2 regions of the Cytobacillus sp. FSL W8-0315 genome follow, and region 2 is predicted to be linked to the other one. Evidence: predicted binding sites of a transcription regulator. Region 2 holds the regulator's gene; the other holds the start of a gene.
What was found. Region 2 encodes Rex, which represses fermentation and respiration genes when NADH is low (regulators of the CRP and FNR family bind a similar motif). Its sites were predicted from a motif close to TTGTGAAATATTTCACAA; they were not measured.
Positions count from the first base shown of each region.

Region 1: a site for Rex is predicted at 8,580-8,597, ahead of MKY20_RS01395 (cytochrome c oxidase subunit II). Genes of this name have one in related genera too.

Region 1 covers NZ_JBBOOC010000001.1:230,804-242,047, forward strand. Annotated here, with positions in the region: gene MKY20_RS01345 (bifunctional metallophosphatase/5'-nucleotidase) at 1-2, shown strand, start outside; gene MKY20_RS01350 (hypothetical protein) at 107-343, shown strand; gene MKY20_RS01355 (DUF3267 domain-containing protein) at 360-896, opposite strand; gene MKY20_RS01360 (MFS transporter) at 995-2,212, opposite strand; gene MKY20_RS01365 (hypothetical protein) at 2,464-2,883, shown strand; gene MKY20_RS01370 (cation diffusion facilitator family transporter) at 2,922-3,791, opposite strand; gene MKY20_RS01375 (DUF2935 domain-containing protein) at 4,023-4,811, opposite strand; gene MKY20_RS01380 (hypothetical protein) at 4,945-5,505, opposite strand; gene MKY20_RS01385 (SCO family protein) at 5,502-6,134, opposite strand; gene MKY20_RS01390 (cbb3-type cytochrome c oxidase subunit I) at 6,195-7,889, opposite strand; gene MKY20_RS01395 (cytochrome c oxidase subunit II) at 7,905-8,369, opposite strand; tRNA gene MKY20_RS01400 (tRNA-Ile) at 9,224-9,300, opposite strand; tRNA gene MKY20_RS01405 (tRNA-Gly) at 9,307-9,380, opposite strand; tRNA gene MKY20_RS01410 (tRNA-Cys) at 9,395-9,468, opposite strand; tRNA gene MKY20_RS01415 (tRNA-Gln) at 9,476-9,550, opposite strand; tRNA gene MKY20_RS01420 (tRNA-His) at 9,576-9,651, opposite strand; tRNA gene MKY20_RS01425 (tRNA-Trp) at 9,663-9,736, opposite strand; tRNA gene MKY20_RS01430 (tRNA-Tyr) at 9,744-9,827, opposite strand; tRNA gene MKY20_RS01435 (tRNA-Phe) at 9,850-9,925, opposite strand; tRNA gene MKY20_RS01440 (tRNA-Asp) at 9,951-10,027, opposite strand; tRNA gene MKY20_RS01445 (tRNA-Met) at 10,031-10,104, opposite strand; tRNA gene MKY20_RS01450 (tRNA-Ser) at 10,290-10,382, opposite strand; tRNA gene MKY20_RS01455 (tRNA-Met) at 10,406-10,482, opposite strand; tRNA gene MKY20_RS01460 (tRNA-Ala) at 10,501-10,576, opposite strand; tRNA gene MKY20_RS01465 (tRNA-Pro) at 10,598-10,674, opposite strand; tRNA gene MKY20_RS01470 (tRNA-Arg) at 10,680-10,756, opposite strand; tRNA gene MKY20_RS01475 (tRNA-Gly) at 10,764-10,838, opposite strand; tRNA gene MKY20_RS01480 (tRNA-Leu) at 10,845-10,929, opposite strand; tRNA gene MKY20_RS01485 (tRNA-Lys) at 10,945-11,020, opposite strand; tRNA gene MKY20_RS01490 (tRNA-Val) at 11,195-11,244, opposite strand, start outside.
Region 2 covers NZ_JBBOOC010000001.1:437,748-448,991, reverse strand. Annotated here, with positions in the region: gene tsaE (tRNA (adenosine(37)-N6)-threonylcarbamoyltransferase complex ATPase subunit type 1 TsaE) at 87-542, shown strand; gene tsaB (tRNA (adenosine(37)-N6)-threonylcarbamoyltransferase complex dimerization subunit type 1 TsaB) at 539-1,243, shown strand; gene rimI (ribosomal protein S18-alanine N-acetyltransferase) at 1,262-1,711, shown strand; gene tsaD (tRNA (adenosine(37)-N6)-threonylcarbamoyltransferase complex transferase subunit TsaD) at 1,711-2,739, shown strand; gene MKY20_RS02395 (ABC-F family ATP-binding cassette domain-containing protein) at 2,968-4,890, opposite strand; gene moaC (cyclic pyranopterin monophosphate synthase MoaC) at 5,081-5,563, shown strand; gene MKY20_RS02385 (redox-sensing transcriptional repressor Rex) at 5,591-6,235, shown strand; gene MKY20_RS02380 (YdiK family protein) at 6,257-6,460, opposite strand; gene MKY20_RS02375 (CPBP family intramembrane glutamic endopeptidase) at 6,507-7,232, opposite strand; gene groES (co-chaperone GroES) at 7,550-7,834, shown strand; gene groL (chaperonin GroEL) at 7,896-9,527, shown strand; gene MKY20_RS02360 (DUF4317 domain-containing protein) at 9,661-10,845, opposite strand.

The DNA of each region.
Region 1 (11,244 bases), 210 kb from region 2:
GAAAAAGGACAGCTCGGGGACTGTCCTTTTTTCTTGTTCATTTAATACTAACAGCAGGATCGACATCATATCCTTCTATTAGGATCAGAAAGAAAGGAATAGGATAATGAAAAAGTATATTTATTTTCTCATGCTGTTCGGCGTCTTTTTTCCATTTTTTCATAAGACAGCCATTGTTTTTGAAAACTGGAGATTGTGTACAAATACATCCAAATTGATAGGGATCCAGCTTTATGGACTGGATTCAATGAGAAACCTTCTAATATCATCACTGGCGGCCCTGGTTGCTTTCTTTTTCACCCAGCTATTTATTGTGTGGGACAAAAAACATAAAAGTTCTTAAACATATGAATTGAAGCCTATTCATAAACCGTAAATTGCGGTTTAGTCGGATGGTCAATGACAAGAGCATCATTTGGAAATTTTAAGAGCTTTTTATACAAAACAAGGTCTCCAAAACATCCAACTGTCAATATCGCCCCTAATATCGATAATCCAGGCATATTCAGTACAATTCCAAGAACAAGGGGCAATAAGCCAGTCGGAATGAATGGCAGCATTAAAACCTTTTTCATTTGCTGAACCGTCACTGGCTGTTTAGCATGAGCATAGGCCACACCCAATTTCAAATTGACTCCCCAGGACATTTCGCTCCATGGGACACCGCCAATATAGCGGAAACCTGCCAAATGGATGGCTTCATGCAAGATAACGATAACGGCCATACCAGCTAAAAATAATAGCATACCTATAAGATCAAAAGACATTTCTCCTCCGCCATATATTACGGCATGTAAAAAGAGCACCCCAAATACCAGCGCAATCGTTGCTATGAATAAATAAACCTGCAATTTCATCATTGAAATGGAAACAACCGTTTGTTTTTTATTTTCCAAATTTTCACCCCGCGAGGAATTGGTCGATTACCTATATTTACGGATCACAAACAGCAAAGTTTCAAAAAATGGCTATTGCCGGCAGCTCCCCATTGCCTTTAGCCCTCCGCTTCTAATGCATTACCTTTACCTTGAAGCTTCAGCTGAATAAAACCAAAAATGGACGAAATGATTAATAATATTCCTGATAAAATGTAAATAAGCCGAACACCGATTAGATCAGTTAAGACCCCTATGCCCAAAATGGAGAAAACGAAAATCAATTCGTTTAAGACAGATTTAGCAGCAAGAATTTTCGTGAGCATTGTTTCATCTGCACTATTTTGATACATAGTGGTTTGCGCAAGATCCCGCAGCTGATAGGCAGGTCCCATCAATATTACAAATAGCAGCGCTAAGAAAGGATTCGAAATAAAACCATACCCCAAGGTAAGAATCCCGAAAGCACTGGATCCAATCAGCATAAAAATAATCAAACGGCCTTGCAGTAAATAAGAAAGCCGATAAATGAGGATTCCTCCAGCAATAGTGCCTAAGTAATATCCTCCGTTGATATAACCCCACCAAGACTCCCCCTTTCCAAGGGCATCCTCCACATAGGTTAACGTAACTGCACCAATCCAAATCGTTCCTGCCCAAGCTTCTATTAAATCCATTATGATCAGGACTCGAAGCCCTTTATCCTGGAGGAGTATTTTCCAGCCAGCCGTTAGACTGGACAGCATCCGGAAGTTTGAGTTCACAGCAGGTGATTCGCTTTTTTTTATCAAAAACAAGCTTAGAATAGAAATAACAAGCAGAATGATCGTAATGATCAATGTGGATTGTTTGCCAAGGAAAGCTAACAGGATACCGCCAAAGGTCCACCCTGCAAACAAGAAAGTCTGGTCAACACTTGAGAGCAGGCTATTCGCTTTGACTCTTTGCTTTTTAGGAACAACAGCTTTTACCATGGACATTTTAATAGGCGAGAAAAAGCCATTGAAAAAGGATATAAGGGCCAACACTAAGAAAATAGCCATTAACATAAAATCCTTCATTTGCTGCAAGAATAATATCATTAATCCAGCAATCAGAACGATCTGGCTTATCTGGGAAAACTTCAATAGATTTACTGGCTGAAATCTATCCGAAATGGATGGAAGCAGTATATTACTGATCATTCTCGATATTACACTAATCAATGTGACGGCTGCAGAAAGTGCTGTGCTCCCTGTTTCATTATACAAATGCAGCACAACAGCCATCGTGTACAGGGCAAACCCAAGATTCGTTGCTGTCTGGCTTACTAGAAGAGCGTAAAATGAACGATTCATCACTATCCCCCTATCTAAAGTCGTTGCAAACCGGCATGATTTCTATAAAGTTAAGCTCTTAATCTAATATTGAAAATCTATCATTTAGCTTAACATATTGAAAAATGCCTGCAGCAGCCAGCTCGGTAATATGTTCTAACAATATAGATCATGGTAGCTTGTTCCTATTTTTCAGAAAAACATATCACGATTTTCATGAATGTCTGTATAATCAACTTAAACTATTAATAGAAAGGAGCTCAACAGAAAACGTGCTTTACATATGGGATATCGAAAAGATTATAAAAAACACCTTGGATGGGTTCCAATTGGATATTAACTATGAGTTCTGCAATACACTTACTGCACCCATGAGCTACAATGTCTCAACGAATACAATTAAATTTAACTACCTGAAAGTGAACGGCTACATTGCAAAAATTAATTTTAAAATTAAAGAAACAGATGAGAACCTGGTTAAATTAATGCTATTCCATGAAATCGGGTATTATCTGGACTTCAAGAAAAACAAACATGACATAAGAACGCTACTGTACGGAGAAGATGACGAAAAAGAACAGCTCATGTCTGAAATAGAAAAAAACTCATGGGATTATGGAAGAAAAATAGTACCTGAACAACTGGTAAATTCCTATGATCATTTACGGGAATTGGATAAAATGTTCAGCTAGAAAAAGAAATGCGCCTCATTAAGAGACGCATTTCTTTATTAATTCGGTTCCACATGGACGTGAACATCATAAACCCCATAATCCCTCATCATCACTTTCTCCACATGTGTCGCAATATCATGGGCTTCCTTAATATCAAGCTTGGAATTAACCAAAATGACCACATCGATCACTTCATTGTTTCCATAGCTTCTGCCTTTAATATCTTTAATGCCTTTTACCCCGTCTACATTTTTGATGACATCCTGATAATGCTTAATCTTTTTTTCATCAAATCCATCAGAAAGCTCATGGGAGGCTTGTACAAAAATATCCCAAGCCGTTTTGCATATTAAAAACCCGACAACTATGGCTGTTAATGGATCAAGCCAAGGCATGTTCAGCTGCGAACCAAAAATTCCGACGGCAGTGCCTATACTCACCCATGCGTCTGAAATATTGTCCTTTGCCGCTGCCATTACGGCCTTGCTGTTAATTTTAATAGCTAATTTTTTATTATATCGGTATACAAAGTACATTGCAGCTCCAGAAAAAACTCCCGTATATGCCGCAATTATATCAGGAGATTCATTAACCCCATCAAACATGGATGAAACAGCATTAAGCAGAACTTGAAGACCTACTGCAGCCATAATGAAGGATGCTACCATGGAAGCAATGGTTTCACTCTTCCAATGGCCATACCCATGATTTTTATCCGGCGGACGCTGAGAAATCCTCAGCCCTATAAGCACTGCAATTGAAGCAATTATATCTGTTGTATTATTCAATCCATCCGCTTTCAAAGCAGCAGAGTCACTCACATATCCAATTGTTAATTTTAGTACAGAAAGACATATATAAGCTGCAATACTAATAAAAGCAGCACGCTCGCCTAACTTAAGGTTATGATACTTTTCCTCTTCCATGCCCCAGCCTCCTACTTTACCCTTGATTATATTACCAAGCGGAATTCGGGTGGGTCTAGAGCAATCTTTTTGTCTTTTATTAAATAAATAAGCAAAGTGCAATTAAGTTGTACTAGTGAAAATTTAAGCCAGCCCCATAAAAGGCTGGCTTGATTTGAATCATCTTAATGTGCATAAAGAAGAAACAGAATTTGTACAGCATGAAAGAAACAGCCCATCTTCCAAGCAAAACTATGCCTTCTTAAGACTCGCCTCAAACAAATCGATAATTTCCAAAAATCTCTCAGCTTCTCTAAACGTATGGTCAGCCAGAAGAGGATGAATATTGCTTTTGATCCGGCATGCCTCTATTAATTCTCTGGCTGTTTTCTTAAAGTCCCTTAACGAAGCAACTGATATTTTATTCTCATTTAAAAAATGGCTAAGTATTGGTTTCGTTTCTGATTCAGGCTGCATAGAGTCAAGATCAACAGCTTGAAAGACCAATTGGTCAAAATCATGGCTAAACTCTCTTGCCTGTTCTACCAGCTTTCTTTCCGAAGGATCTAGTAAATGGCCAATAAACTTAGCATGGTCAGCCATGATCCTTAGAAAGAAGACATTTTCTTCTATAATGGCTTCCGGTTTTGGTGCGAGTATCCCTGAGTTGAGGTCTTTTAATCGATTTGCAAAGTATGCAGCTTCTCTGCTGATATGGTCAATTAATAAAGGAAAATTATTTGAACGGATTTCGCATCTTAATGTCAGCCCCAGCACTTTCCTCTTATAGCTCCAGATGGCAGCAGCTGCTTGATAAACCTCGTTATTAAATGCTTGAACCTGTCTAAGTTCTGAGTTGATTGTAAATCTGGCCAGCTTTTCCTCGATTCTTTCAAATAGAGCGATAAATTGCTGTGCTTCGGCAATTAATTGTTTCTGTTCATAGGTAAACCCCAAACTTAAAAATAGTGCATGTTCTTTCATAATCCTGGACCAAAATTTAATCTCATCCAGCGATCTAACGACTATTGGATCCGCCATGTCATCCCCTCCCCAATTACTCACTCCTTCTCATATATATTTATGATTTCCTGCCATTATTCTATTTTATTGAAGCTGATAAACAAGCTGATAAATGTAAAAACTGCTCCCAAGAACGGCAGCAGTCATTCTTTTACTCATATTTTGAAAAATCCATAACATAGCTATAAATCAAGTATACAACCATTGCAAACGCGGTTGAAATAAAGCCCCAGCCCAGCGTAATCTGCTCGATGACCAAATAGTTATTGCAAAGCTGTACAGGGGACCAGATATATAGCCATCCCAGAGCTAAAAATAAGATAGTAAAGAAAATAATGAGAGCATGCTTCCAAAATGAACTTAGCTTTGGCCAGCTGTCCCGCAATGGCACACCGGCCAAAAATGGAAGGGAGATAAATTTAAAGACTTCTACACTCGTAAGCGTCAATGCTTCATCCATTGTCCTTGGCAGAGACCAATACACCATAATGATTGAAAACAGCAATATACCCGGCACTCCGTTTTCATTCCATTTTGAGAAAAATCCCGTGAAGCGATTCTGAAAGAACTTTGCCATGAATATGCCAGAGATCACCAGTAAAGGCATTTGCATATGCATATGGGTAATCATGATGGACTCCAGAAAATCAGCTGCAGGCGGGAGCATCAATCCAAGAAGCAGGAGTAATCCGTAAACTGATGACTTCATCATTCTTTCCCTCCGCTCTCGAGAATCTCCGTCACCCTTTCAGCCGCTGCTTCTATTAAGGTGTAATCCATGACTTCAACTAAGTGTCCTTTTGGATTCACCAGATAAAAGGCAGAGTTATGGGCAAAATTTCCGTATTCATCAGGAATGACTATGACACCAAATCGATCAAGCAAAGATTTAAGCTCCTGCTGTTTCGGTATCCTCGCCATTCTCCACGTTTCCCCGTCACTGCCAAAAGCCTTGCGGTAAGTATCCAATGTTTCCGGAGTATCCCGCTTTGGATCAAAACTAATGCTCAGGAATTGAATATCATGGCCAATATACTCTTCTGGAATCCGTTTATATACTTCAGACATATTAACCTCCAGTTCAGGACAAACAGTACCGCATGAAGTATATAAAAAGGTAATAAACACATACTTCCCTTCAAATTCTGTGAAAGAATAGGTCCTCCCGTTATTATCTTCAAGTGTTACATCCGGGAACTGAGGCTTTTCATCCATTAACTGATTAACCCTGGCTTTTTCAGCAGTGAAAGCCTGAAAGCCATCTGTGCCAATGTAAAAAAGGAGCACGCCAAACACCAGTACAGCCAAGCTGGAAAAAGCCGTTTTATTTTTTGGAAACATGATTCATCACTTCCTTTTAAAAGAAAGAGACAGCCCTGCATCCGAGCTATCTCTCTTTCCTTACCAGGTTTTATAAGGAGGTGAACCTGGAGGAGCATTGACAATAAAATCGACCAATGGAATGACATAAGCCATGCCGACAAGGACAATCATACACACAATCCATAATCCCCAGCGCTCTGTCCATCTAGGTGTTGGCGCTTCATCCTCTTCCACTTCCGCAACAGGGAATTCTGTGTTTCCTTTTGGCGCAAAGAACATGAGGTAGAATACAGCATATACCTGCATAAGTACACCGATCATCAGAAGGGTACCACCGATAGCCAGGAAGAACAGATAAGGGTCCCAGCTTAAAGCAGTTGCATTGTCAAAGTATGTTGAATAGGAAGTTCTTCTTGGAGAACCCAGCAGACCCACCCAGTGCATCGCACCGGACATGATGATCATACCGAGCGTCCATATGATCGTTTGTATAACCCCAAGTTTATTAATCTGCGGTGTCAGCATTCTTTTTGATACATAAGGAATAAGCCAGTAGCTGATACCGAAGAACGTCATGACCACAGACATGCCAAGTGTTAAGTGGAAATGACCGACAATCCACATTGTGTTATGAACTACCTGGTTCAATTGGTTTGTGCTTTGTACTATTCCGCCGGCTCCGGCAGGAATAAAAGCAGCCATCGCGATAAATGGCGCGAGGAATCGAACATCTCCCCAAGGAAGTTTCTTATACCAGCCGACAAGACCTCTTCCGCCTTTTTTTCTCGCTGTACGCTCAAATACTGCAAACATAGCATAAGCAGTCATTAATGAAGGGAAGCCAATTGCCAAACTCATAAACACGTGCATGTATTTCACAGGTTCAGAAATACCAGGATCAATAATCTGATGATGGAAGCCGCCGGTAATATTCATAATTACAAGTGCAATAACCACAATTCTTGTTAAAAGGTCATTCCACCTACGGCCGCCAATAATCTTCGGCACTATGACATACCAGGCAGAGACCGCTGTTAAATACCAGATGTTTACCAGCGTATGGCCGAACGCCCAGAACAGCGTGCGTGCAACCATGACATTTATTGTCTCCACCCATCCAAAAGCCCAAGGGATAATGGTAAAAACTTCGATGGCTACAGGTATGCTTCCAAAGAATAAGAGAACAAATACACCGGTTGCAAAGAAAGAAAGAATAGGGATATGCTGGCCGGGATTCCTCTTTCGCCAGCTAGCCACATTAATAAAGGCACCAAAGGCGCACATCCATACACCCAATACAATGAAGACTAAACCGATATAGAAAATGGGTGAAGCAGCCATTGGCGGATAGAAGGTATACATAACAGATGCTTCATTCATTAAAATCGGAATCACAGCTAGGACAAATCCGAAAATCTTCATCCAGAAGCCGATCCAAGCCATCTTTCTTACCTTAGGAAGCAGGCCTCCCAGAGTATGAGATAATCCAGCATAAAAGTAACCAATTGTGAAGAAAGCCGACAGTACGACTACCAGCAGCAGACCGTGAGCTGTAAGAACCTGATAATAGTTCAGCCATGCCGGCAATTCCAGCATTCCAGCCCGATTCAGCCCTTGCAATAGTCCAAGTATTCCGCCAAGCAGGATGGCTAAGAAAGCAACAGATAAATATGATTTCGTTATTTTTGCATCCTCCAGGCTAATTCCCATAACTTTATTTGCTTTATCCTTAAATGCTTGTGTTTTTCCTGTTTGCTTAATAACTGTTTCCACTGTTTATCCCCCCCTTTATTTCACCGTAATGGTGGTGCTCATCATCTGATGACCCGCGCCGCAGTACTCATTGCAAAGAACCAAATATTCACCTGGCTTATCAAATTTCTGTGTGATCTTTTGTACATAGCCAGGCACAACCATTGCATTTAGGTTCGTGTCAGCGACTTGAAAGCCATGCACAACATCTTTAGATGTCATGATAAAATGAACTGTCGATCCTGCAGGCACTTCAATTTCATTTGGGGTAAAGCTGAATACCTGAAGAATCATAACTACTTCATACTCATTCTCGCCTATCTTCTTAATCCCAGGATTATCGAACGGCGCTGTTTCATCCACTTTTTGAGGATCAATTCGCTCTCCATAGCTTGGCGGCCCCATCTCCAGGGCGAATGTCTGATAGCCCGTAATCAGCATGAATCCAATAATCATTCCAAAGCTTAATATCAGCCATACCTTCTCCGACCGATGCATCATTTTATATCCCCCCTATAATCTGGCCATGTACAGGCCATACACAATTAAATAAGTAACAAAGATCCCAAGCCCCACAACTGTAACTGAAAAGAACGTACCCCTTAGAGAGTTATGTTCCTTTGAACTGCTCTGGACCACTTTTCGCGTTTCCACCTTCCATCAGCTCCTTAGCTTTGTTACCTACATCATAGTTGAGAAGGGTTTTCATAAAAGTGAAATGAATCACACTTTTTTCATATATCTTCGCAGGCAAAAATGCTGAAATACTAACAAGAACACAGTAATATCAAGGCTTTCTTCCAATGAATTCTGTACTGGCAAGCATAACGATTCACAAATAATTCACAAAAAGTTAATTCACCTGATTTGTAATGAATCTCAAGCTTTAAAAGATTAATGTAAAGAACATAAGGATTTGAAATTTTAAGTTAGAATTTTGATGAAGTATGTAAACTATCGTCTTAAACTAATCGGCAGGTTAATAAAATTTAAGGAAAACTGGGGGCTATTTTGGATGTTTTGTAATTTTGGCTTTTTCATTAACAGCTGGAGCGTTCTTGAAATATTTTCAGATGATAAAGTTAAGGAACTGAATAATAGAGGAAAAGAGTTGGAAGATAAAACAGAATGAAAATCAGGCGCCCGATACTAAACTAACGAGAGATTGAATTTCGTAGAGAAAAGGTGAAAAATCACGGTATGGATAAACTCCATATGTATTAGTATAATTACCAAATACCTCTAGGGATGGGATTTTAACACAGAAATATAAATCGGTCCAATAACCGTTTTATATTTCTCCAATACAAAAAAACTAACTCCTATTGGAATTAGTTTGAAAATGGTATGTATAATGGTGGGCCTAAATGGACTCGAACCATCGACCTCACGCTTATCAGGCGTGCGCTCTAACCAGCTGAGCTATAGGCCCATATGTTGGAGCGGGTGAAGGGAATCGAACCCTCATCATCAGCTTGGAAGGCTGAGGTTTTACCACTAAACTACACCCGCATATGATTATGGTTTGGAGGCAACACCCGGATTTGAACCGGGGATGGAGGTTTTGCAGACCTCTGCCTTACCACTTGGCTATGCTGCCTTAAAAATGGCTGGGCTAGCAGGATTCGAACCTGCGAGTGACGGAGTCAAAGTCCGGTGCCTTACCGCTTGGCTATAGCCCAATAATATTGCTGTCAAAAAGAATAATGGGGCGATTGATGGGAATCGAACCCACGAGTGTCGGAGCCACAATCCGATGCGTTAACCACTTCGCCACAACCGCCACTATCCTACTGGCAGGGGTAGCAGGAATCGAACCCACATCAAAGGTTTTGGAGACCTTCGTTTTACCATTAAACTATACCCCTATATAAATGGTGGAGGGGGGCAGATTCGAACTGCCGAACCCGAAGGAGCGGATTTACAGTCCGCCGCGTTTAGCCACTTCGCTACCCCTCCACGTCTGATAAGACTTAGGAAATGGTGGCTCAGGACGGAATCGAACCGCCGACACAAGGATTTTCAGTCCTTTGCTCTACCGACTGAGCTACTGAGCCACATATTATTTATTTTTTGTAAAAATGGCGGTCCGGACGGGACTCGAACCCGCGACCTCCTGCGTGACAGGCAGGCATTCTAACCAACTGAACTACCGGACCAGATTGCGGGGGCAGGATTTGAACCTGCGACCTTCGGGTTATGAGCCCGACGAGCTACCGGACTGCTCCACCCCGCGATAGTATTATTAATGTGATTATTCTATGCTCACATCTAGCATTTCATCTCGCAGCTTATTCAATGAAGTACCGCCCCGATTTCAGAAAGATTATCCAAGCAGCAACTCAATCGGTGCGCTGAAGTAATTCCTTCGAAGATTATTCGGTCGTGCTCCACCCCGCGATAGTATTATTAAATAAAATATGGAGGAGGAAAGGGGATTCGAACCCCTGCGCGGTTTGACCCGCCTGTCGGTTTTCAAGACCGATCCCTTCAGCCGGACTTGGGTATTCCTCCGATATGATACAAAATAAGCATATTGGTAGCGGCGGAGGGGATCGAACCCCCGACCTCACGGGTATGAACCGTACGCTCTAGCCAGCTGAGCTACACCGCCAATGTGACTAAATATATATGGTGGAGCCTAGCGGGATCGAACCGCTGACCTCCTGCGTGCAAAGCAGGCGCTCTCCCAGCTGAGCTAAGGCCCCATGTAATAAAAGAAGTGTCCCTGGTCGGGAAGACAGGATTCGAACCTGCGACCCCTTGGTCCCAAACCAAGTGCTCTACCAAGCTGAGCTACTCCCCGTAATATGGCGCGCCCGAGAGGAGTCGAACCCCTAACCTTTTGATCCGTAGTCAAACGCTCTATCCAATTGAGCTACGGGCGCAAAATAATGGAGCGGAAGACGGGATTCGAACCCGCGACCCCCACCTTGGCAAGGTGATGTTCTACCACTGAACTACTTCCGCTTAAAATGGTGCGGGTGAAGGGAGTCGAACCCCCACGCCTTGCGGCGCCAGATCCTAAGTCTGGTGCGTCTGCCAATTCCGCCACACCCGCAATATGAAATTAAAATGGTGAGCCATGAAGGACTCGAACCTTCGACCCTCTGATTAAAAGTCAGATGCTCTACCGACTGAGCTAATGGCTCATACTTTTATGAGACTTCCTAAATTCTGATAAGTACAGTCAGATGTTCCAAAGCTAAACCGCTTTGTCACAGATTGCTATTCGGGTGAAGAGTCTCACTGATGCTGCAATCTGCTCTACCGACTGAGCTAATGGCTCATACCTTAAGAGTAGCAAATAGCTTTTTCAAAAGTTATGGTGGAGGATGACGGGATCGAACCGCCGACCCTCTGCTTGTAAGGCAGA
Region 2 (11,244 bases):
GTAAACTACATATAGATTATTCTCCTTAGGATTTATCCTAAGGTTTTTTTTCTTTATAGATTAAACCATAAAAGGTGATGAAACATATGAGTCAGTTTGAGTTTATCTCAAAGAAGCCAGAGGATACGATGGCGTTTTCGGAAAGGCTGGGCAGTCTGCTCCAGCCGGGGGATGTCCTTGCTCTGGAAGGAGATTTGGGCGCAGGAAAAACGACATTCACCAAGGGGCTGGCAAAAGGACTTAATATTACCCGTAATGTAAATAGCCCCACTTTTACGATTATTAAAGAATACCAAGGAAGATTGCCCCTGTATCATATGGATGTATATAGAGTTGAAGATTCTTTTGAGGATTTGGGGTTTGATGAATACTTTGAAGGCAATGGGGTCACAGTTGTAGAATGGGCTCATCTAGTTAAAGAACAGCTTCCCGAAGAGTTATTGACGATTTATTTATATCTTGATGATAATGACTCAAGAAAGCTTGTCCTGGAACCCCGGGGAAAAAGATATGAGGAATTGTGTAAGGAGATTATGTTATGAAGGTTTTAGCCATAGATACATCCAATTACCCTTTGGGAGTAGCTCTTCTGGATGGTGATCAGGTTATAGGCGAGTACATTACCAATGTCAAAAAGAATCACTCTGTTCGTGTTATGCCGGCTATTGATATCTTAATGAAAGATTGTGGTGTTACGCCAGCTGAGTTAGATAAAATTGTTGTTGCGAAAGGACCTGGCTCCTATACAGGCGTCCGAATTGGGGTTACAATTGCAAAAACTCTGGCCTGGACTTTAAATAAGCCGCTGGTTGGGGTATCCAGCCTGGAAATTTATGCGGCTTCGGCAGGCAGATACTTTAATGGCGTCATATCTCCTTTGTTTGATGCACGGAGAGGACAAATATATACTGGCCTGTATCAATATAAGGAAGGGCAGTTAGCATCTCTTATGAAAGACCAGCTCCTTCTTGCAAAAGATTGGGCAGCAATGCTTTCTGAGCAGCAAGAGAAGGTCCTTTTTATAGGGAATGATCTGCCTTTACATAAAGAGGTATTTACAGAATCCCTTAGAGACCTGGCGGTGTACGCTTCGCCTGCAGAACATAATCCAAGGCCGGCAGAACTTGCCTTGTTAGGCAGAGACAGAGAGCCTGAGGAAGTTCACTCTTTTGTTCCTAATTATATTAGGATTGCGGAAGCTGAAGCCAATTGGATAAAAGCAAACCAAGAAAAAAAGCTATAGTGATGAGGAAGCGAACGTATGAATAAATCCTTAACTTTCCGTTTTATGAATGAAGAGGATATTGATGATGTTTTGGAAATAGAACATAAGTCCTTTGCAACACCCTGGAGCAGGGAAGCCTTTTTTAACGAATTAACACAAAATCAGTTTGCATTGTATGTTGTTTTAGAAGAAGAAAATAAAGTTATAGGCTACTGTGGAGCATGGATCGTAGTGGACGAAGCTCATATCACAAATGTTGCGCTGCTCCCTGAATATCGCGGGAGAAAGCTTGGAGAAGCTCTTATGCGAAAGTTAATGGAGATTGCGTCTGAAATGGGGGCCATCACGATGACTCTGGAAGTAAGGGTATCTAACTTCACAGCTCAGGCCTTGTACCGAAAGCTTGGTTTTCAAAATGGAGCCATAAGGAAGAACTACTACACTGATAATCAAGAAGATGCTTTAGTAATGTGGGTGAATTTATAATGAATAAAGATCAATGGATCATGGGGATTGAAACAAGCTGTGATGAGACGGCTGTTGCCATCATTAAGAATGGCCGTGAAATCTCAGCCAATATAGTTGCATCCCAAATAGAAAGCCATAAACGTTTTGGGGGAGTAGTTCCGGAAATCGCTTCCCGCCATCATGTTGAACAGATAACTATAGTGTTGGAAGAAGCATTATATAAGGCAGGCATTACATATTCAGATCTTTCAGCAATTGCTGTGACTGAAGGACCTGGCCTTGTAGGCGCGCTGCTGATCGGGGTTAATGCCGCTAAAGCAGTTGCTTTTGCTCATGGTATCCCTCTTGTAGGCGTGCATCATATTGCTGGACATATTTATGCCAATCGATTGGTTGAAGAAATGGAATTTCCATTACTGTCCCTGGTAGTCTCAGGCGGTCATACAGAGCTTGTCTATATGAAGGAGCATGGCCATTTCCAAGTGATTGGAGAGACAAGGGATGATGCTGCAGGAGAGGCATATGATAAAGTTGCCCGGACATTAAATCTGCCATATCCAGGCGGTCCTCACATTGACAGACTCGCTCATGAAGGGAACCCGACCATTCAGCTTCCGAGAGCATGGCTGGAAGAAGGTTCATACGATTTTAGCTTCAGCGGCTTAAAGTCTGCCGTTATCAACACTGTTCACAATGCTGAGCAGCGTGGTGAGACCATTGTGCCGGAAGATCTTGCTGCAAGCTTCCAGGAAAGTGTCATTGATGTCTTAGTAACGAAAACAGAAAGAGCTGTTGAAGAATATCAGGTGAAGCAGCTGCTGCTCGCAGGCGGAGTTGCGGCGAATAAAGGACTTCGAGCTTCTTTGGAAAAGAGGTTTGGGGACAAAGCGGAGATAAAGCTTATTATTCCGCCATTAACATTATGCACAGATAATGCAGCGATGATTGGTGCAGCAGGAAGTGTGCTGTTTGAAAAAGGACAATTCGCCGGACTTGATTTAAATGCCAATCCCGGTTTGGACATCACTATCCACAATGATAAATAAATTAGGAAAAAGTCCCCGACCGCATAGGGGGCTTTTTCTGTGGATAAAATCATTTATTTCAGAATATTATGTTGGTAATGTGGATAAAAACAGTTTAAATTGTGGATAATGTGGAAAAGTCTGTGGAGAGTATATATAACTGCGTTTTTCTTGTGATTATCTCTGTGGATAATAGAAAAGACTGGCAGTGACTATTCTACCAGTCTAAAAGTTATGAATTTTCTTTTATTAATCATCAGCTAAAAGTGTCCATTCTTCCATCAATTCTTCCAGCTTAGCTTTTGCTTGATCAGTTTCATTTGTGATACCCATCACTTTTTCATGGTCTTGATAAACATTCGGATCACAGAGAAGCTGGTCATTCATATCGATTACTTTCTCCAATCCTTCTATTTGCTCTTCAATTTCTTCCATTCTTCTTTTTCGTTGGCGTTCGAGCTTTTTGGCTTCTTTATCCTGCTGATAATTATTTTTGTCCTGCTTAACAGGCTGTGATGCCGTGGATTCATCTTGCTCATTAAGTGCAAGCAGTTCCTCTTGTTCCTGCTTTTTTTCCACATAATAATCATAATCGCCGAGATACTCTGTTGCCCCAATACTGGAAAGTTCAACTACCTTTGTTGTGATTCTGTTGATAAAATATCGGTCATGAGATACAAAGAGAATCGTTCCAGGATAATCGATCAATGCATTTTCAAGAATTTCTTTGCTATCCAGATCCAAATGGTTTGTAGGCTCGTCGAGGATTAAGAAATTGGCTTTCTGCATCATAAGCTTCGCAAGCGCAAGACGTGCCTTTTCACCGCCGCTCAGTGTTGAAACAGTTTTAAGAACATCATCACCAGAGAAAAGAAAGTTCCCAAGTATTGTCCGGATTTCCTTTTCCGGTTTTAGCGGGTATTCATCCCATAATTCGTTCAGGACTCTTTTATTGCTGGTGAGTTCCGCCTGTTCCTGGTCATAGTAGCCAATTGTCACATTGGAACCGTACTGTATCTCCCCGGAAAAAGAAGAGATCTTTTTGATGATGGTTTTGAGCAAGGTGGATTTGCCAATTCCATTGGGCCCCACCAGTGCAATGCTGTCACCTCTTGCCAGTCGCAGTGAAATATTCTCGCTCACTATCTCTTCATAGCCAATAGCAAGAGAATGAATATTTAAAACCTCATTGCCTGATTGCCGTTCAATGTCAAAGCCAAAAGAAGCTGATTTCTCGTCTCCCAGCGGCCTGTCCATCACGTCCATTCTGGCAAGCTGCTTTCTGCGGCTTTGTGCCCTTTTGGTTGTGGAAGCACGGGCAAGATTTCGCTGGATAAAATCCTGCAGCTTAGCGATCTCTTCCTGCTGTTTCTCGAATTGCTTCATTTCTCTTTCAAAGTTAGCCGCTTTTTGATCGAGATAGGAACTGTAGTTTCCTGGGTACTTTCTTATTTGGCGGCGGGAAATCTCGTAAACCTGGGAAACGACCTTATCAAGGAAATATCGGTCATGGGATACGATTAGAATGGCACCGTTGTATCCCTGCAGGTACTGTTCGAGCCATGATAATGTTTCAATATCCAGGTGGTTGGTAGGCTCGTCCAGTATTAAGATATCAGGCTTTGTCAGCAAAAGTTTACCAAGGGCCAATCTGGTACGCTGTCCGCCGCTCAATGATGAAATTTTAGTGTCATAGCCCATTGAGCTGAAGTTGAGTCCGTGGAGAATGGAACGGATATCTGCCTCATATTGATAGCCGCCATTTTCTTTGAAATCAACCTGAAGCTTGTCGTATTCTTTTAAGATGCGTTCATAGGCATCAGAGTTATTTAGGATATCAGGGTCTGCCATTTGTTCTTCAAGGCTGCGAAGCTGTTTTTCCTGCTTCTGCAGATGACTAAAAACAGTCAGCATTTCATCCCAAATGGATAACTCTGATTCCAGGCCGGTATTTTGTGCAAGATAGCCAATTGTTACTTCCTTTGGCTTTATAATCTCACCGGAGTCATATGTCATTTGTCCGGCAATAATTTTCAAAAGGGTGGACTTTCCTGCACCATTGCGCCCTACTAGCGCAATCCTGTCCCTGGTTTGTACTTCAAGCTTTATATTGGTTAAAATGGGATCAGCGCCAAAATTTTTCGCCAGCTGATTGACTTGTAATAGTATCATGTTCTTTCACCTCGGGTATAGAGTAAGTGTAACTCATTCATATATGTTCGGCAATAAAGGAGACAGGACTATAATCCCTTCTGCAGGGCATTCAATCAAGACAAAAGGCAAATAAATATGTGAGGAACAATACAAAGCACATACAAAGTAACAGAAAAATAGTGTATGATTTTGAAGAGAGGTGTTTTGAATGGCGGATTTTACTCATTTTAATCAAGAGGGCAGGGCAAAAATGGTGGATGTCAGCGATAAACCTGAAACGGCAAGAACAGCCATTGCTCAATCAAGTATTACTCTTAATCAGGAGATATACGAAAAGATAACATCCAACTCTATGAAAAAAGGGGATGTACTCGCTGTTGCACAAACTGCAGGCATTATGGCGAGCAAGAAAACATGGGACATTATTCCGATGTGCCATCCGCTGCCGCTTAAGGGCGTGGACATTTCATTTTCATGGAAGGCGGAAGAGGAAGAGTATGTCCTGATCATTACTGCTTCTGTAAAAACGAAGGGAAATACGGGTGTGGAAATGGAAGCGTTAACAGCCGCTTCTGTCTGTGCGCTGACCGTTTATGACATGTGCAAGGCTGTAGATAAAGGAATGGTGATTGGGCCAACCTTTTTAATAGAGAAAACAGGCGGAAAAAACGGAGATTTTAAAAGAAATTAATTCATCATAAGAAATGGGGATGGACGAATGGCCAATGAACCAATTAAGATACCGCAGGCAACAGCTAAACGGCTGCCTTTATACTACCGCTTTCTAAAAAACCTTCACTCATCAGGCAAACAAAGAGTCTCTTCAGCAGAATTGAGTGAGGCGGTAAAGGTAGATTCTGCAACAATCCGCCGCGATTTTTCGTACTTTGGTGCGTTAGGAAAAAAAGGATATGGATATAATGTGAATTACCTGCTGGGCTTCTTTCGGAAGACTCTTGACCAGGATGAGCTGACTAAAGTAGCTTTGATCGGGGTAGGGAATTTAGGAACAGCCTTTCTTAACTATAATTTTCTTAAAAATAATAATACCAAAATAGAAGTAGCCTTTGATGTTGATGAGAGTAAGGTTGGCACGAAAATCGGTGATGTACCGGTCCATCATATGGATGACCTTGAAGAAGTTATTATAAATAATAATATTCAGGTGGCGATTTTAACGGTGCCGGCACCGCCTGCCCAGGCTATTACCGATCGGATGGTGAATGCGAAAATAAAAGGAATCCTTAATTTTACACCTGCGAGGCTCACTGTGCCAGCCTCGATTCGGATTCACCATATCGATCTGGCAGTAGAATTGCAGTCACTGGTTTATTTTCTGAAAAACTATCCGGAAGAAATGTAAAAAAATGAGCCTTTTGGGGGCTCATTTTTTCATTTTATTTTTCATTTTAAAATGCAGGCCAACCATCCGCAGTCCGGTGCCAAAATCGAATGTGGCAATTATAATCAGAAAATAAGTAAAGAATCCCCAGGTTTCTTCATGCTGGATATTCTGTATGGCTATAAAAGTGAAAAGGCATCCGAGAAGGATGTAAATAAAGCCTGAAAACAAAGGTGTGCTTCTCATCAAAATCCCCCAGTAAGTTTAAAACTCTGCAAAGCATTTCCCTATGCTAGAAAAAGCTGATAAAGCTCTGCATTTTTTCCATTTCTTCTAACCATTTTTGCATATTATCCTGATTCAGCTGGATAACCGCAACAAAGGTGTTCATCGCCACATGGGCAAAAATCGGCACAATAATCCGCTTCGTTTTGACATATAAGAAAGCAAAGGTGAACCCCATTGCCGAGTACAGCAGTACATGTTCAGGCTCGAAATGGGCAAGTGCAAAAATGACTGAGCTGATCAGGGCCGATAAGAAGAAGTTGAAGCGCTTATGGAGAGAACCGAAAATAACTTTTCTAAAGACAATCTCCTCAAGTATTGGCCCAATGACCGAACTAATTAAGATAACGATTGGCGATGCTTCAATAATCCGGATAATCTGCTGCGTATTCTCAGATCCCATTTCAATCCCAATCATATTTTCAATGCTGGCAGCAGTAGCTTGAGCGATCAGGGCCAAAAATATACCCCCAACTGCCCAGCCCGCTGAGCTTGCTGCGGAAGATGCATCCCTATCCAGGCCTTTTTTCATCTCTTTTCTTAATAATAGAAGCGTAATGATCAGTGTAACCGTAAAACTGATGACAAGCCAGTAGGCTACAGCCAGGATCTGCATGTTTTCGGGGTTCTGTCCAAGGGCATCTGCAATAAATAACACAAGCGGAACGCCAAACAAACTGGACAGCTGCATGGCAATATAAGCTATTAATATAAACCAATATTCCTTCTTCAAAATGTTATACTCCTTATTCTGAGTGTTGGAAAACAAGTCCTAAAGCCATTGTACTCTTAATAAGGAGCGGGTTTCAAATATCAGCATCAAAGCAGGAAAATACTATGGGTAAAGTGAAGAGTTCCGAAGCATACTTAAGAGGTTGTCTGTGTCGAAAAATAGCGTGTATGGGCGAATGAAATTTTTTCTAAAAAATTTAAGCTTCACCCTTGCAAATAGAAATGAGATTCATTAATATAATAATTGTGTTAGCACTCATACAGAGAGAGTGCTAATAAATAAAAATATTTACATATTATTTGAGGAGGTTGTTTCACTTGTTAAAGCCACTAGGTGATCGAATTATTATCGAGCTTGTTGAAACTGAAGAAAAAACTGCAAGCGGCATCGTACTGCCGGACACTGCTAAAGAAAAGCCTCAAGAAGGTAAAGTTGTAGCTGTAGGAACTGGCCGCGTTCTTGAAAATGGTGAGCGTGTTGCCCTTGAAGTTGCTGACGGCGATCGTATCATCTTCTCAAAATATGCTGGTACTGAAGTGAAGTACGAAGGCAAAGAGTATTTAATTTTACGCGAAAATGACATTCTTGCTGTAATTGGCTAATCGCCGATCAGACGAAGATTATTAAAGAATAAAGCTAAAATTTTTGAGGAGGTTTTTATCAATGGCTAAAGAGATTAAATTTAGTGAAGAAGCTCGCCGCGCGATGCTTCGCGGTGTGGATTCCCTTGCAAATGCGGTAAAAGTAACTCTTGGACCTAAAGGACGCAACGTGGTTCTTGAGAAGAAATTCGGTTCTCCACTTATCACCAATGATGGTGTGACAATTGCGAAAGAAATCGAGCTTGAAGATGCATTCGAAAACATGGGTGCGAAGCTTGTTGCTGAAGTAGCAAGTAAAACAAATGATGTTGCCGGTGACGGTACAACAACTGCAACTGTTCTTGCTCAGGCAATGATCCGTGAAGGCCTTAAGAACGTAACTGCAGGCGCTAACCCAATGGGCATCCGCAAAGGAATCGAAAAAGCAGTTGTTACAGCTGTAGAAGAATTAAAAGCTATTTCTAAGCCAATCGAAAATAAGGAATCTATTGCTCAGGTTGCTGCAATCTCTGCTGCTGACAATGAAGTTGGCCAGCTGATCGCTGAAGCAATGGAGCGCGTTGGCAACGATGGTGTTATCACAATCGAAGAATCTAAAGGATTCACAACTGAGCTTGATGTGGTTGAAGGTATGCAATTCGACCGCGGATATGCTTCTCCATACATGGTTACAGATTCTGATAAGATGGAAGCGGTTCTTGAAAACCCTTATATCTTAATCACTGATAAGAAGATCACAAGCATCCAGGAAATCCTTCCTGTACTTGAGCAAGTTGTACAGCAAGGCAAGCCTTTATTGCTTGTAGCTGAAGATGTTGAAGGTGAAGCACTTGCTACACTAGTTGTGAATAAGCTTCGCGGAACTTTCAACGCGGTAGCAGTAAAAGCTCCTGGCTTCGGTGACCGCCGCAAAGCTATGCTTGAAGATATCGCGATCCTGACTGGCGGTGAAGTAATCACTGAAGAGTTAGGCCGTGACCTTAAGTCTGCTACAATCGACTCTTTAGGACGCGCTACTAAAGTAGTTGTTACAAAAGAAAACACTACAATCGTTGAGGGTGCTGGAGACAGCGCGCAAATCGGCGGACGTGTGAACCAGATCCGCACTCAAATGGAAGAAACAACTTCTGAATTTGACCGCGAAAAATTACAAGAGCGCCTTGCTAAACTTGCTGGTGGTGTTGCAGTTGTTAAAGTTGGTGCTGCTACTGAAACTGAATTAAAAGAGCGCAAGCTTCGCATCGAAGACGCCCTTAACTCTACACGTGCTGCTGTAGAAGAAGGCATCGTTTCCGGTGGTGGTGTTGCCCTTCTAAACGTATACAATAAAGTGGCTGCTATCCAGGCTGAAGGCGATGAAGCAACTGGTGTTAACATCGTATTGCGTGCGATGGAAGAGCCTGTACGCACAATTGCTCACAATGCCGGTCTAGAAGGTTCTATCATTGTTGACCGCTTAAAGCGCGAAGCAGTTGGAACTGGCTTCAACGCTGCTACTGGCGAGTGGGTAAACATGATCGAAGCTGGTATCGTTGACCCAACTAAAGTAACTCGTTCAGCTCTTCAAAACGCTGGATCTGTTGCAGCTATGTTCTTAACTACTGAAGCAGTAGTTGCTGACAAGCCGGAAGAAAACGCTGCTCCTGCAATGCCTGATATGGGCGGCATGGGCGGAATGGGCGGCATGATGTAATTTAAAGCGTTGAACCCAACGTTTTAAAGCATCATCCACCAGGACATAGGTACAGGTTTTCTTGTCCTGCTGTTCCCAAAACTGTTTATAACAAACAAAAAAGGAATTCCTATTCGGGAATTCCTTTTTTTATTTATTCTTTGTCCGAACCCCCGCCAAAAGTTTCGGGAATCATCGTGAAGCCTTCAATCACAGTATCTTCTTCCACTTCGATCATCAGATAGCGCTTGCCGTCAAAATGGACTTGTTTTACATATCGAAGATCTTGCGGGCAGATGGATATGTTGGCTGCCTTCGTGCTGATTTTTATTGATTTTGAATTAAATTTGGGCAGGACGCTGGTTGCCTTTATTTCATATTTGTCATCATCGATGATTTTTTGATAAGCGGATTGGACCTTTTCTGAATTAATATCTTCGAGACCACTCACTTTTAAAACGCGTTCTACGTCTTTGGAATCCAGCTTCGGCGGTTCATCCTCTTCGTTTTCCACGATCATACGGTTAATCTCTTCATATACGTTGGAAAGGGTTGCTGTGCTTAGCTGATCTCCTGTTACGTCTTTAATAATTTCCTCAAAAACGATTTTATCATCCTGCGCCGTCATCGTTTCTTCCCCGTTTAAAACGTCCACTATGAACTGGTAGTCGGGCTCATGTACCTTGCCTGCTGAATACAAGACGTGATTGACATCAGCTGCATGATCGGTAAAGCAAGGAAATAGAAACCCTGAAATGGGAGCCTTGAGGTTGATAATCGGATCAACGGTAAAATGATATTTAAATTCCTTTTCTACATAGTCAAAAAGCAATTCTTTCTTCGGTTCTTGAGTGTTATTTATGCTGCAGAGAATAAAGGGATGAGAATAAACGGCATCCCGTTCACTTTCCTCGGCTTCTGCGTTGCGGCGTTTCATTGGCTTAAGATACTCCCCGCGAATGAATGTAACGACAATATCCTTTTCATATTGCCGGATTCCCAGCATTTTGCCGACTATCTGAAGCATTTGATCCATCCAGCCTTCAGCATCACTGCTTAGCAATCCCTGATGCAGGATGAGTTGACTGCTGTTTTCGGCATCCCTCTGAAACTTTAATTCAAAGAGCTTTTCATCCAATTGGCCGCCAAGCAGCTTTTTGAAGTTATCCATAAATAGCTCCTGCTGATCCTGGTCCAGCATTTCAAAGGGCTGGCTTTCATAATGATAAATCTCACTTGATTCCTTCATAATATAGACATTAAAAATATCTGAGATCTTTAGTAAGTCATTATTTAATTTAAATTGTTTCCGAATCTGTGCGATGTCTTTTTTGTTCACAGTTAAATCCACTCCTAAGCTGCCCAATATGCATATTTACTAGAATAACAAAATACATCAGCTCTATAAATTATTTCTTTTATTTTCGCTTTTTTGAAAAGGGATACGTTAATTAAATTTGGCTGGAGATTTGAGAAGCATGAAGTTGATTTTTACCGGCCGAATTTGCGCTGGCGAGGTGAATGTAGAATGCTGATATTTTGTTAACATAAAGGTATTTAATTGAGGCCTCTCATAAGTTGACTAAACTTATGGGAAGCCTTTTTTATTTCTTTAACATGGGGACATACTCTTCCAGATAAAATTGGATGCAGAAATAAAAATTACAAGTATCGACAAAAAATGGCAAGTTCTTTATAATAGTATAGTAAAATATAATCGTGAAATTAGTCCTATATT